DNA from 2 places in the Streptomyces sp. NPDC015345 genome. Region 1 is predicted to be linked to the other one. Evidence: predicted binding sites of a transcription regulator. Region 1 holds the regulator's gene; the other holds the start of a gene.
What was found. The regulator HspR, encoded in region 1, represses chaperone genes until heat shock. The targets are predictions, from matches to a motif close to TTGAGNNNNNNNNNCTCAA.
Positions count from the first base shown of each region.

Region 1 (6,575 bases):
AAAGTTGAGTCTATTCCACTCAAGGGAGAACCCGGAAGACGGGGCGGCTATGTTCCGGTCCATGAGCCCGAACGCATCCGCCCGGATCGACATACGCAAGCCGCCCGAGCCCTACCTCAGCTTCTGGCGTGAACGGCACCTGTGCACCTTGACGACGCTGCGGCCCGACGGGACGCCGCACGTGGTGCCGGTCGGCGTGACGTACGACCCGCAGGCGGGTGTCGCCCGCGTCCTCGCGCGCGGGACCAGCCGGAAGGTCGCGCACGTCCTGGCGGCGGCAGGCGACCCGGACGGCCCGGGGGCGCGGGTGGCGGTGTGCCAGTTCGCGGGGCGGCGCTGGGCGACGCTGGAGGGCCGCGCGACGGTCAGGACCGAGCCGGCGCTGATCGAGGAGGCGGAGCTGCGCTACGAGGAGCGCTACGAGCGGCGTCCGTCGCCCAACCCGGAGCGGGTCCTGATCGAGATCGAGGTGACGCGGGCCCTCGGGAAGGTGTGAGGGGCGCAGGGGACTCACGGGGCGTGCGGGGCATGCCGGGCGCGCGGACACGCCACAGCGGCGCCACCGTGTTCAGGTCCACGGTGGCGCCGCTGCTGGGGGAAGTGCCCGCGCGATTTACAACGACGGGGGAATCGCGTCAGGCACTGCGGGGGGTGGCTGTGGCGTTGTCCGGGGCGCCCGCCATCGCGCCCGGGTCCTGCTGTTCATGCTCTCCGACGAGCTGGTGGTCGCGCCGGTCGAGATTGACGAAGACCATCCCGTACCGAACGGCGCACCGCACGGGCTGCGGCGCGCCTCGCGGCCGCCGAAGGCACCGGTAGGCCCGGATCTCCTCCTCGTCGTCACGGGTGACGACGATCGGCTCACCGAGCAGGGTCACCATCAACGAGTCACCGCGGTGGGGGATCGCGGTCACGAGGTCGATGAAGTGCCAACCGGAGCGGTAGGCGGTGGCCATCTCCCGGCGGAAGGTCCGGTCGTCAGGAGGGGTGCTCATGCCTCGCCACCCTTCGGCAGGACATTCCATGACAGGTCCGACTGGGGAGCGGCTGTCGCCGATCCGCCGGCCGGCACGCTGTTCCAGGAGAGATCCAGAGTGGTCACCGCGCCCAGGGCCAGCCCGACGGAGAAGGTGGTGACAAGCACCGAGCGAAGCATGCGCTTAAACATGGTCGGCTTCGTCCTCACTTGGTAGGTTCCTCTCCCCCGGCTCAACAAGACGATGTCTCAATCGAGCACGTCAAAGCCACAGGGTCGATGCATCATGTTCCTGCACGTTCAGGACCCTGGGGGGTGGAGATTTGCTCACAAGAGACGCCAAACCGACACATCCTCACCCCGCGACCCCACTTTGTGACGAGGGTGCGAGGCTTTACGCCAGCGCACTGAGCAACGGCCGTCTGGCACGGTCCGAGGCCGAGAACGCGCCCTGCCTCCTGGAGTCGAGCCTGTTGCGCCCGGACCCGGACGACGGCGCCTGGTTCCGCCCGATCTCCCCGTCCGCCGCGCTCGCCCAGCGGATCAACCCCATCGAACGGGAGATTCAGGACCGGCGGCGACTCGCCGTGCAGCTCACCGACCTCTTCGAGCCATTTATGGCCATCACGGCCCGGACCGAGCCGACAGCGCACTCGATCACCGTGCTGGAGGACGTCGAGCACATCGACGCCGCGATCGAACGAGCCACGTCCGAATGCCGCTTCGAGATACTCACCGCCCAGCCGGGCGGCGGCCGCAGCGAGGACTCCCTCACCGTGGCGCTACAGCGCGGCCAGACCGTACTCGAACGCGGCATCACCATGCGCACTCTCTACCAGCACACCGTCCGGCACAGTCAGGGCACTCTCGCGTACGCGGCGCGCATGGCCAAGGGCAACGTGCACATCAGGACCCTGGAAGAGCTGATCGACCGACTGATGATCTTCGATCGCACGGTCGCGCTCATCCCCGCCAGGGAGGACCGCCAAGTCGCCCTGGAACTGCGCCATCCCGGCATCGTCGAGTACCTCGCCAAGGTTTTCGAGCACCAGTGGAGCAGAGCGACGCCGCTGCTCGACGAGGTGCCGTACGCACCCTCCACCGACGGAATCACCGGCGTCCAGCGCTCCATCGCCAGGCTCCTCATCGAGGGCCACGTCGACGAGGCCATCGCGCGCCGCCTCGGCATGAACGTCCGCACCTGCCGTGCCCACATCGCCAAGATCGCCGCCGCCCTCGGCAGCGGCAGCCGCGCCCAGCTCGGCTACCTCATCGCCCAGTCGGGAATCCTCGACAAGGAGCGCCCCCAGTAGCCCTCGAGGCAACCCCGGGGCGTCTCTGTACGGAAGTGGACACTTCAATCAGAGCCCCGCACTCCTCCCCCGCGTCCTCTGCATAGAATCGCGGCGCTTCAACCGAGCGGGAGGGAGCACATATGAACACGGAGCACGTGCCACAGGGAGTGGAGGAACTCCGCGAGACAGGTTCAGCCGCACACCCGCGCGCCCTCCGCACCGGCCGGATCCCCACCGCCCCCGCCATCACCGTCCTCGACGGCCTCGACCGGATCAACGCGGCCATCGACCGCGCCATGGACGACGTCACGGAGGAGTTCCTCGCCATCCAGCCCGGCGGCACCCGCCCGCCCGAGACCCTGGCCGAGGCCTTCCCGCGCGACCAGGCGGTCCTCAGCCGGGGCTGCCGGATGCGGACCCTCTACCAGCACACGACGCGCCATTCCCTGCCCGTGCTCGCCTACTTCGAGCAGCTCGACGGCGACGCCGAGGCCCGCACCCTGGACGAGGTCACCGACCGCCTCTTCGTCTTCGACCGGACCGTGGCCTTCATCCCGGCGAGCAAGGACCGCACCGTCGCCCTTGAGCTGCGCCACCCGGCCCTCGTGGAGTACTTCGCCACCACCTTCTGGCGGCTGTGGCGCCTGGCCACGCCCATGTGGCCGCAGGCCGCCCCGCAGGTCTCCGAGGGCGGCATCACCCCGCGTCAGCGCGCCATCGCGGGCCTGCTCGTCGAAGGCCTCACGGACGCCGAGATCGCCGACCGCCTCGGCATGAACATCCGCACGGCCCGCGTCCACATCGCCAAGCTCGCCGCCACCCTGGGCAGCGAGAGCCGGGCCCAACTCGGCTTCCTCATCGGGCAGTCGGGCATCCTCGACCGGGAGCAGTGACAGGCACGGCCGGCCGGCGCCTCACCCGTCGGCCCCCGCCCCGGTCCACTCCCTCAGCAACGCCTCCCGCTCCGCCGTCCTCGGCGTCCCCCCTTCCCGGCCGCGCCCCCACTCCGCCATCGCCGCCAGTGTCGTCAGGAGGGTGCCCGCGCCCTGGGTGAGGCGGGCGAGGAGGTCGCGCGAGAGGTCGTACTCCGTGGCGGAGTAGCCCGTCGCCGCGGCGGTGTAAGCGGTCAGTTCATGCTCGGCGCCCCGCGCGTCGGCGAGCCGCACCGTCACCGTCGGCGCCGTGTCGCCACCGCCGAGGCCGACCGTCAGGGCCATGTCCACCAGGGCGCCCACCTGCCGCTTCAGCGTCCTCACGGGGGCGCCGTCGACCGCCAGGGCGTGTACGTCCTCCCAGGGCCACATCCCTGACTGCTTGTCACCGAGGGCCAGTACGCCCTCCGGGGTCAGGCGCACGCCGGCCGCCAGACCGGACGGTTTCGCGCCCACGTACACATCGCCCTCGGCGATCCAGAACAGCCCCACCATGGCCATGGCATCCCACTTCCCTCAAGTCGCCCACCGCAACGCGCGAAGGGGCCGGGAGGTTCCCCTCCCGGCCCCGCGTACGCCATGAGTCGGCGTCATGAGTCGTGCGTCATGAATGAGGGCGGTCGCTACTGCTCCGTCGTTCTCTTCGGCCGCCAGACCACCAGCGCGCTCGCCTGCTGCACGTCCTGGTACGGGACGAGGTCGCGACGGTACGAGGCGTGCACCGCCGCTTCCCGCTGCTGCATGGCGGCGGCCGCTCCCTCCACGGCCGCGGAGAGCTCCGCGACCCGCGACTGGAGCGCCGCGACCTGGTTCTCCAGCTCGATGATGCGCTTGATGCCGGCGAGGTTGATGCCCTCCTCCTGCGACAACTGCTGCACGGTGCGCAGCAGTTCGATGTCGCGCGCGGAGTAGCGGCGGCCCCGGCCCGCGGTGCGGTCCGGGGAGACCAGGCCCAAGCGGTCGTACTGGCGCAGGGTCTGCGGGTGGAGGCCGCTCAGCTGGGCGGCCACCGAGATGACGTACACCGGCGTATCGTCGGTGAGTTGATACGGATTGCGACGACGGCCGACCCTATCCATGGGTCACGCTCCCTTCGCGGCCTGGAACAGTTCTGCCCGCGGGTCGACGCCCGCAGTCGCCTTGCGGTAGGACTCCAGTGCTTCCTTCGCCGGGTCCGACAGGGAGGTCGGGACCGACACCTCCACCGTCACCAGCAGGTCGCCCCGCGTACCGTCCTTGCGGACGGCGCCCTTGCCGCGGGCCCGCATGGTGCGGCCGTTGGGCGTGCCCGGCGGCAGCTTCAGGGTGACGGGAGGCCCGCCCAGCGTCGGGACCTTGACCTCACCGCCGAGCACCGCCTCGGGGTACGTCACCGGCACCGTGACCGTGAGGTTGTCGCCCTTGCGGCCGAAGACCGGGTGGGCGTCGACGTGCACGACCACGTACAGGTCGCCGGCCGGACCGCCCCGCTCACCGGGGGCGCCCTTGCCGCGGAGCCTGATCCGCTGGCCGTCGCTGACCCCCGCCGGGATCCGCACCTGCATGGTGCGGGACGACTTCGCGCGCCCCGAGCCGTGGCAGACCTCGCACGGGTCCTGGGCGATCAGGCCCCGGCCCTTGCAGTCCACGCACGGATCGGTCAGCGAGAAACCGCCGCCGCCGCCCCGTGAGACCTGTCCCGTGCCGACACAGGTCGGGCACACCCGCGGCGTGCCGTTCTTGTCGCCGGTGCCGGAACAGGCCTTGCAGGCGGCCTGGGAGGACATGCGCAACGGCACCGTCGCGCCGTCCACCGCCTCCGTGAAGCTCAGCGTGACCTCGGACTCGATGTCCTGGCCGCGCCTCGGCTGCGTACGCGTGCCTGTACCGGCACCCGCGCCGCCGCGGTTGAACAGGCCCCCGAAGACGTCACCGAGACCGCCCCCGAAGCCGCCGCCGGCCGCTCCGCCCCCGCCCTGGGCGCCTCCGAAGAGGTCGCCCAGGTCGAAGTTGAACGAACTGCCGCCGGCTCCGGGACCCGACCGGAATCCGCCGTTGCCGAAGAGAGCACGCGCTTCGTCGTACTCCTTGCGCTTCTTGGGGTCACCGAGGATGTCGTTCGCCTCGGAGATCTCCTTGAAGCGCTCCTCCGCCTTGGCGTTGCCCTTGTTGGCGTCCGGGTGGTTCTCGCGGGCGAGCTTCCGGTACGCCTTCTTGATCTCGGCTTCGGTGGCGTCCTTGGGGACGCCGAGGACCTTGTAGTAGTCCTTCTCGATGAAGTCCTTGGTGCTCATCCCCGACGTCCCTCCTTCCTACGTACGACAGATGCGTTGCTGACGTCAGCCCTCGTCCGGGCCACCGGTCTCCTTGTCCTTCGCCTCATCGGCGGAGGGGGAGTCGGCCTCGGCCGAGGACTCGTCGCCCTTGACCGTCTGCGCGCCGGGCTGCGGTTCGGCGACGGCCACCCGCGCGGGGCGGATGGTGCGCTCGCCGATGCGATACCCCGGCTGCAGGATCGCGACGCACGTCGTCTCGGTGACGTCCGGTGCGTAGCTGTGCATCAGGGCCTCGTGGATCGTCGGGTCGAAGGGCTCGCCCTCCTTGCCGAACTGCTGGAGGCCCATCTTGGCGACGACGGTCTCCAGCGCCTCGGCCACCGACTTGAAGCCGCCGACCAGTTCGCCGTGTTCACGGGCGCGGCCGATGTCGTCGAGGGTCGGGAGGAGCTCGGAGAGGAGGTTCGCCGAGGCGATCTCCTTCACCGTCACCTTGTCCCGCTCCACCCGGCGGCGGTAGTTCTGGTACTCGGCCTGCAGCCGCTGGAGGTCCGCCGTGCGCTCGCTGAGCGCGGTGCGCACCTGATCCAGCTGTGCGGTCAGGCCCACGTCCTGGGCGGACGTCTTGCTTTCCGCGTCCCCGGCCGGGGCCGCCGGGCCCTCCTCGGAGGAGGGCTCGGCGGCCTTCGGCGCCGCGTCGTCAGGGGTGGCGCCAGAGGGGACGTCAGGCTTCTCGGCGCTCTCGCCGAAACCCGGGGTCTCCTCGGTCATCAGACAGCGCCGCCCTTCGCGTCACCGGGCTTCTCGTCGTCGACGATCTCGGCGTCGACGACTCCGTCGTCCTCCTTGGCCTGGTCGGCGCCGGGGGCCGCGCCCTCGGCACCGGCCGCCTGCGCGCCCTGGGCGTCGGCGTACATGGCCTGGCCCAGCTTCTGCGAGACGGCGGCGACCTTCTCGGTGGCGGTGCGGATCTCGGCCGTGTCCTCGCCCTTGAGCTTCTCCTTCAGCTCATTGACGGCTTCCTCGACCTCGGTCTTGACCTCGCCCGGGACCTTGTCCTCGTTGTCCTTGAGGAACTTCTCCGTCTGGTAGACGAGCTGCTCGCCCTGGTTGCGGG
Region 1 is NZ_JBIBTX010000005.1:293,003-299,577, forward strand. It holds gene ACF062_RS22615 (pyridoxamine 5'-phosphate oxidase family protein) at 62-496, shown strand; gene ACF062_RS22620 (hypothetical protein) at 636-995, opposite strand; gene ACF062_RS22625 (hypothetical protein) at 992-1,186, opposite strand; gene ACF062_RS22630 (helix-turn-helix transcriptional regulator) at 1,300-2,289, shown strand; partial or broken gene ACF062_RS22635 (LuxR C-terminal-related transcriptional regulator) at 2,487-3,164, shown strand; gene ACF062_RS22640 (hypothetical protein) at 3,186-3,704, opposite strand; gene ACF062_RS22645 (heat shock protein transcriptional repressor HspR) at 3,827-4,282, opposite strand; gene dnaJ (molecular chaperone DnaJ) at 4,286-5,476, opposite strand; gene grpE (nucleotide exchange factor GrpE) at 5,522-6,229, opposite strand; gene dnaK (molecular chaperone DnaK) at 6,229-6,575, opposite strand, start outside.

Region 2 (6,575 bases), on a different contig from region 1:
TCGCCTTCCCGCGCGGCAAGCGCCACGACGACGCCGCGGCGGTGTACGTGGAGCTGTGACCGGCTTCACGCGCTCACGGACGCCCCCGGCTCACGACTCGGCGCTCGCGTTCAGCTGGCCGAGCAGCCGGGCCAGTTCGGCGACCTCCGCCCGGTCCCAGCCCTGGAGTTGGCGCACGTACCGCGCGCGGCGGGCGGCGCGCACCGTGCGGAAGCGGGTGCGGCCGTCGGGCGTGAGCCGGATGAGCCAGGCGCGGCCGTCGGCGGGGTCGGGTTCGCGGGAGACCAGGCCGAGTTCCTCCATGGCCCGCAGCTGACGGCTCATCGTCGCCTTGCCGACCCCGATGTACGCGGCGAGGTCGGTGGCCCGCTGCGGCCCCGAGTCGTCCAGGCAGACGAGGAGGCCGTACGCGGCGGGCTCCAGGTCGGGGTGGACCTGGCGCGCCATCTCGCCGGAGGAGGCCCGCGCGCGGCGCATCAGGAGCGACAACTCCCGCTCCAGGGAGAGGAACTCGCGGTCCACCCCCGGTTCGGCGTCACCGTACGCCCCGTCCTTCACGCCCTTCTCTGCAGCACCCATGTCCCGCTTTCCCGATTCTGAAAGTTATCGCCGGAAGACTCTCGCGCCGCGGGCGCGGCGCCAGCGGCCTGACCAGTATTTCGCAAGGTCGGAACCGTGCCGCTCCCACGGCACCGCCACAGGAGTGGACCAACGGCACCACTCTGTCCCCCTTCCCCCGCGGCGGTCTACGTGCGTAGCTTTTCAAGTGACATGTTCACACCATGAACCTGTCGCAAGGTCCCCCCAGAGCACCACCGAGGCCTTCGGAGGCACGCAGATGTCCGTGCACAGACCCGGCCCCTCCCGCCGCTCCCGCCCCGCCCGCTTCTCGCCGGCGGCGGTCCTCCTCGCAGTCCTGTCCGCCCTCTCCCTCCTCCTGACGCTCCCCACGGCGGCCCAGGCGGACGACGTCCCCCCGCGCGGCTCCGCCCGCCTCGGCCAGGGCGTCATCGAACACGACGGCCAGGGCGGTCTGCCCACCGGCGGCGGCGCCACCCAGACCGAGGGCGTCGACGTCAGCAGCCACCAGGGCAACGTCGCCTGGTCCACGCTCTGGAACAGCGGCGTGAAGTGGGCCTACGTGAAGGCCACCGAGGGCACGTACTACGAGAACCCCTACTTCGCCCAGCAGTACAACGGTTCGTACAACGTGGGCATGATCCGCGGCGCGTACCACTTCGCGACGCCCGACACCGCGAGCGGCGCCGCCCAGGCCAACTACTTCGTGGACAACGGCGGCGGCTGGTCCCGCGACGGCAGGACGCTCCCCGGCGCGCTGGACATCGAGTGGAACCCGTACGGGGCGGCCTGCTTCGGCAAGACGCAGTCCGGCATGGTCAGCTGGATCCGGGACTTCTTGAACACGTACAAGGCGCGCACGGGCCGCGACGCCGTGATCTACACCGCCACCAGCTGGTGGAAGCAGTGCACCGGCAACTACGGCGGCTTCGGCGCCAGCAACCCGCTGTGGATCGCCCGCTACAACACCAGTCCGGGCGAACTCCCCGCCGGCTGGGGCTTCCACACCATGTGGCAGTACACCTCCTCCGGGCCGACGGTCGGTGACCACAACAAGTTCAACGGCGCCTACGACAGGGTCCAGGCGCTCGCCAACGGCTGAGCCCACGAAAGCCCATGCCCGGGCACGCGAACGGCGGCCGCCCCGTGGACCGGGACGGCCGCCGTTCCCCCGCGCTACGCCGCGACCGGCACCTTCACCTCGCCCACCGTGGCTTCGGTGAGGGCCAGTTCGAGCACCTGGCGCACATCGGTCACCGCGTGCACGTCGAGCTTCTCCAGGACCTCGGCCGGGACGTCGTCGAGGTCCGGCTCGTTCCGCTTCGGGATGATCACCGTGGTGATGCCGGCGCGGTGCGCGGCCAGCAGCTTCTGCTTGACGCCGCCGATCGGCAGCACCCGGCCGGTGAGCGAGACCTCACCGGTCATGGCCACGTCGGTGCGGACCAGCCGGCCGCTGAGCAGCGAGGCGAGGGCCGTCGTCATCGTGACGCCCGCGCTCGGCCCGTCCTTCGGCACCGCGCCCGCCGGGAAGTGGATGTGCACGCCCCGGTCCTTCAGGTCGGCGACCGGCAGCTCCAGTTCGGCTCCGTGCGAGCGCAGGAAGCTCAGCGCGATCTGCGCCGACTCCTTCATCACGTCGCCGAGCTGGCCGGTGAGCGTGAGCCCCGAGGCCCCGGTCTCCGGGTCGGCGAGGGACGCCTCCACGAACAGCACGTCGCCACCCGCCCCGGTGACCGCGAGCCCGGTGGCCACACCCGGCACCGCCGTGCGGCGCTCGGCCGGGTCCTGGGCGGACTCGGGCACGTGGTGCGGCCGCCCGATCAGGTCGCGCAGATCCTCGTCCGTGACGGTGAAGGGCAGCTCGCGCTCGCCCAGTTCGTGCTGGGCCGCCACCTTGCGCAGCAGCCGCGCCACCGAGCGCTCCAGGTTGCGTACGCCCGCTTCGCGCGTGTACTCCCCCGCCAGCTTGCGCAGCGCGCTCTCGTCGAGGGTCACCTCATCCTTCTCCAGGCCCGCCCGGTCCAGCTGGCGCGGGAGCAGGTGGTCGCGGGCGATGACGATCTTCTCGTCCTCGGTGTAGCCGTCGAGACGGACCAGCTCCATGCGGTCGAGCAGGGCCTCCGGGATGGCTTCGAGGACGTTGGCCGTCGCCAGGAAGACGACGTCGCTCAGGTCCAGCTCCACCTCCAGGTAGTGGTCCCGGAAGGTGTGGTTCTGCGCCGGGTCGAGGACTTCGAGGAGGGCGGCGGCCGGGTCGCCCCGGAAGTCCGAGCCCACCTTGTCGATCTCGTCGAGGAGCACGACCGGGTTCATGGATCCGGCCTCCTTGACGGCCCGCACGATCCGGCCGGGCAGCGCGCCCACGTACGTACGGCGGTGGCCGCGGATCTCCGCCTCGTCGCGTACGCCGCCGAGCGCGACCCGCACGAACTTGCGGCCCATGGCGTGCGCGACGGACTCGCCGAGCGAGGTCTTGCCGACGCCGGGCGGACCGACGAGGGCCAGCACGGCGCCGCCGCGGCGCCCGCCGACGACCCCGAGGCCGCGGTCGGCGCGGCGCTTGCGCACCGCCAGGTACTCGGTGATGCGCTCCTTCACGTCCTGGAGCCCGGCGTGCTCGGCGTCGAGGATCTCCTGGGCGCCCTTGATGTCGTACGCGTCCTCGGTGCGCTCGTTCCAGGGCAGTTCCAGGACGGTGTCGAGCCACGTCCTGATCCACGAGCCCTCGGGCGACTGGTCGCTGGCGCGCTCCAGCTTGTCGACCTCCTTGAGAGCGGCCTCGCGGACCTTCTCGGGCAGGTCGGCGGCCTCGACGCGGGCCCGGTAGTCGTCGGACTCCTCGGCCGAGTCCTTGCTGTCGCCGTTGAGCTCGCGCAGCTCCTTGCGTACGGCGTCCAGCTGGCGCCGCAGCAGGAATTCGCGCTGCTGCTTGTCGACGCCCTCCTGGACGTCCTTGGCGATCGTCTCGGCGACGTCCTGCTCGGCGAGGTGCTCGCGCAGCTGGGCGGTGGCGAGCTTGAGGCGGGCGACGGCGTCCTCGGTCTCCAGGAGTTCGATCTTCTGCTGGACGGTGAGGAAGGGTGAGTAGCCGGAGTTGTCGGCGAGCGCGGAGACATCGTCGATCTGCGTGACACGGTCGACGACCTGCCAGGCGCCGCGCTTCTTCAGCCAGCTGGTGGCGAGCGCCTTGTACTCCTTGACCAGCTCGGTGACGGCGCCGGGGAGGGGTTCGGGGACGGAGTCGTCGAGCTTCTGGCCCTCGACCCACAGGGCGCCGCCGGGCCCGGTCGTACCGGCGCCGATGCGCACGCGGCTCCGGCCCCGGATGAGGGCGCCGGGGTCGCCGTCGGAGAGCCGTCCGACCTGCTCGACGGTGCCGAGGACGCCCGTCGCGGCGTACGTGCCGTCGATGCGCGGAACAAGCAGCACCTTCGGCTTGCTGTCGCCCTCGGAGCGGGCCGCGGCCTGGGCGGCCTCCACCGCGGCGCGCACCTCGGCGTCGGAGAGGTCGAACGGGACCACCATGCCGGGCAGGACCACCTCGTCGTCGAGCGGCAGCACAGGCAGAGTGAGCGTTGTGTTCGAGCTGTACGAGGTGGACTCAGTAGCCATGATCTCCCTTTCGGCATTCAAGTTGAGCTGTACCGACTCAATGCTCATGAGCGCCACAATGTTCCCCAAGCGTTGTTCGCTCTCAGCGATCAGGGCGCCACCCAGCGCCCCCGCCCGGATCGCCCTCTGTACGGACCGGCGTTCCCTCGGGACCGTGGAGGCTTCCGACACTCACGGAGGAGATCCACGGTGGACACACCCGACCTCACCGGGCAGCTCATGGAGCACGCGCTCGGGCACCTGTTCTCCGCCGCGCTGCGTACGGCGGCCCGCTGCCGCGTCGCCGACCACCTGGCGGCCGGGCCGCGCACCGCCGAGGAGCTGGCGGGGCTGACCGAGACCCACGCCGGGCATCTGCGCCGCGTCCTGCGCTATCTCGCCACGCGTGACGTCTTCCGCGAGGACGAGGCGGGCGCCTTCCACCTCACGCCGCTCGCGGAACCGCTGCGCACGGACGTGCCGCACTCGCAGCACGCGGCGGTCGTGATGCTGACCGACGAGGCGTTCCAGCGGACTTCGGCGGGCCTGGAGGAGACGGTGCGCAAGGAGGGGCCGTCCTTCGAGCGGACCTTCGGGCAGCCGTTCTTCGCGTATCTGGCCGGGGACCCGCGGCTGCGGGAGCTGTTCGACGCCGGCATGACGTCGCTCTCGGGGCCGATCGACGCGGCGGTCGCCGGGACGTACCCCTTTCCCGAGCAGGGCACGGTGGTGGACGTCGGCGGCGGGCGCGGCAACCTCCTGAGGACGCTGCTGCGCGGGCGGCCCGGCCTGACCGGGGTCCTCTTCGACCAGACCCCGGCGATCAGCACGCACCTGCTGAGCGGGGACGAGGCCGTGCGGGGCCGCTGGAGCGCCGAGTCCGGGGACTTCTTCACCGAGGTCCCCAAGGGCGGTGACCTCTACGTCCTCAAGCACGTCCTGCACGACTGGCCGGACGACGCCTGTCTGCGGATCCTGCGCAACTGCCGGGCGGCGATGGCGCCCGGCGCCCGCCTCCTGATCGTCGAAGCGGTGCTGCCCGAGGGCAACGATCCGCACCCCGGCAAGACGCTGGACGTCGCCATGGCGGCGATCGTGGACGGCCGGGAGCGGACGGAGGCCGAGTTCACCGCGCTGCTCTCGGCGGCGGGGTTCACGCTGGCCCGGATCGTGCCGACGGCGGCGTGGCCTTCCGTACTGGAGGCGGTGCCCGCCGGGCTCAGCGGCGGCGCGGGGCCGGCCGCGCGGGAGTCAGGAACGGACGGCCGCGCCTGAGCAGGGGCCAGGTGCAGACGCCGACCGCGAGCGCGAGCAGGTGCCCCCAGTCCGTCATGGGGTCGGTGAACGCGATCAGGTCCTCCACGAGCATCCAGCCGAAGCCGGCGAGGACGGCCCACCGCAGCCACGGCGTGAGCAGTCCCGCGAGGGCGCCGACGCTGGCGGCCACGCCGAAGCTGATCCCGTAGTCGAGGCGGTGCAGCGAGCTGCCCGGCAGATGGCCCGCGAGGACGGACAGACCGACCGGGACCTCCGTCGCGAGGGTGGCGACGACGTGCCCGAGGAGGAAGACCCCGGCCGTGCGCAGGCCGCCGATGCGGCGCTCCAGCGCGGTGAGGACCAGCAGGAAGGCGATGGCGTACGGCGAGGTGATGCCGCCCGCGATCCACAGGGCGCTGGCGACCAGGACCAGGAGGGGGTTGTGCGCGAGGTGGGCGACATCAGTGCTCGAGCCGCGCAGCAACGCGTCGACCAGCTCCGGGTCGGCGTAGCGCCCGAGCAACGAGGTGGCGGTGAGAACGAGCGCGTACCCGAAGGTGAAGGGCGTACGACGCGGGCCGGGCATCAGCCGCCAGAGGCGCGGCCGGGGGCGTGTGACGGCGGGCACGCCGACCGACGCGGTGGCCGCGGCGGCGGTGACAGAGGGCACAGGCCCGCCGACAATCGGCGCGGCGGCCTTGGCAGCAGGCGGGGAGGCCTTGGCAGCGGGCGGGGAGGCGGTGACAGCGGGCCCGGCCGCGGCCCGGGGGTGCGGGTCCGGTTGCCGGGGGATCGCGTTCAGGGCGGGCGGCTCCCGGTCCCCCGGCGCGCGGGCGACGTCGGTGGTGCCGGTGGTGCCGGCGGTGCCCAGGGGCTCGACGCTCTGGTTCACGGGTGAGGCGCTCCTTCCGTCCCGCCCTACCCTCTGCCCATTTTTCGAGTGCTGTCCATTGACCGGCGCCACGTGGGACGCGATTCACAGCAACCTCAGGGGTCACTTCCGCGTCACCGGCGGCCTCCCGAGCCGCCGAAAAGCCGCCCGCGCCCCGCCCCGCCGCTTCTACGCTGTGCCCATGCGCACCCACACCACCGCCCCCGTCGTCCTCGACCGGCGCGAGGGCCCGTACGGCGAGGTAGTACTGCGG
Region 2 is NZ_JBIBTX010000003.1:198,496-205,070, forward strand. It holds gene ACF062_RS13200 (protein phosphatase 2C domain-containing protein) at 1-59, shown strand, start outside; gene ACF062_RS13205 (MarR family winged helix-turn-helix transcriptional regulator) at 91-579, opposite strand; gene ACF062_RS13210 (lysozyme) at 839-1,681, shown strand; gene lon (endopeptidase La) at 1,756-4,194, opposite strand; gene ACF062_RS13220 (methyltransferase) at 4,384-5,448, shown strand; gene ACF062_RS13225 (rhomboid-like protein) at 5,393-6,322, opposite strand; gene ACF062_RS13230 (spermidine synthase) at 6,504-6,575, shown strand, end outside.
Region 2: lon (endopeptidase La) is a predicted target of HspR. The motif match lies at 4,217-4,235, and genes of this name have one in related genera.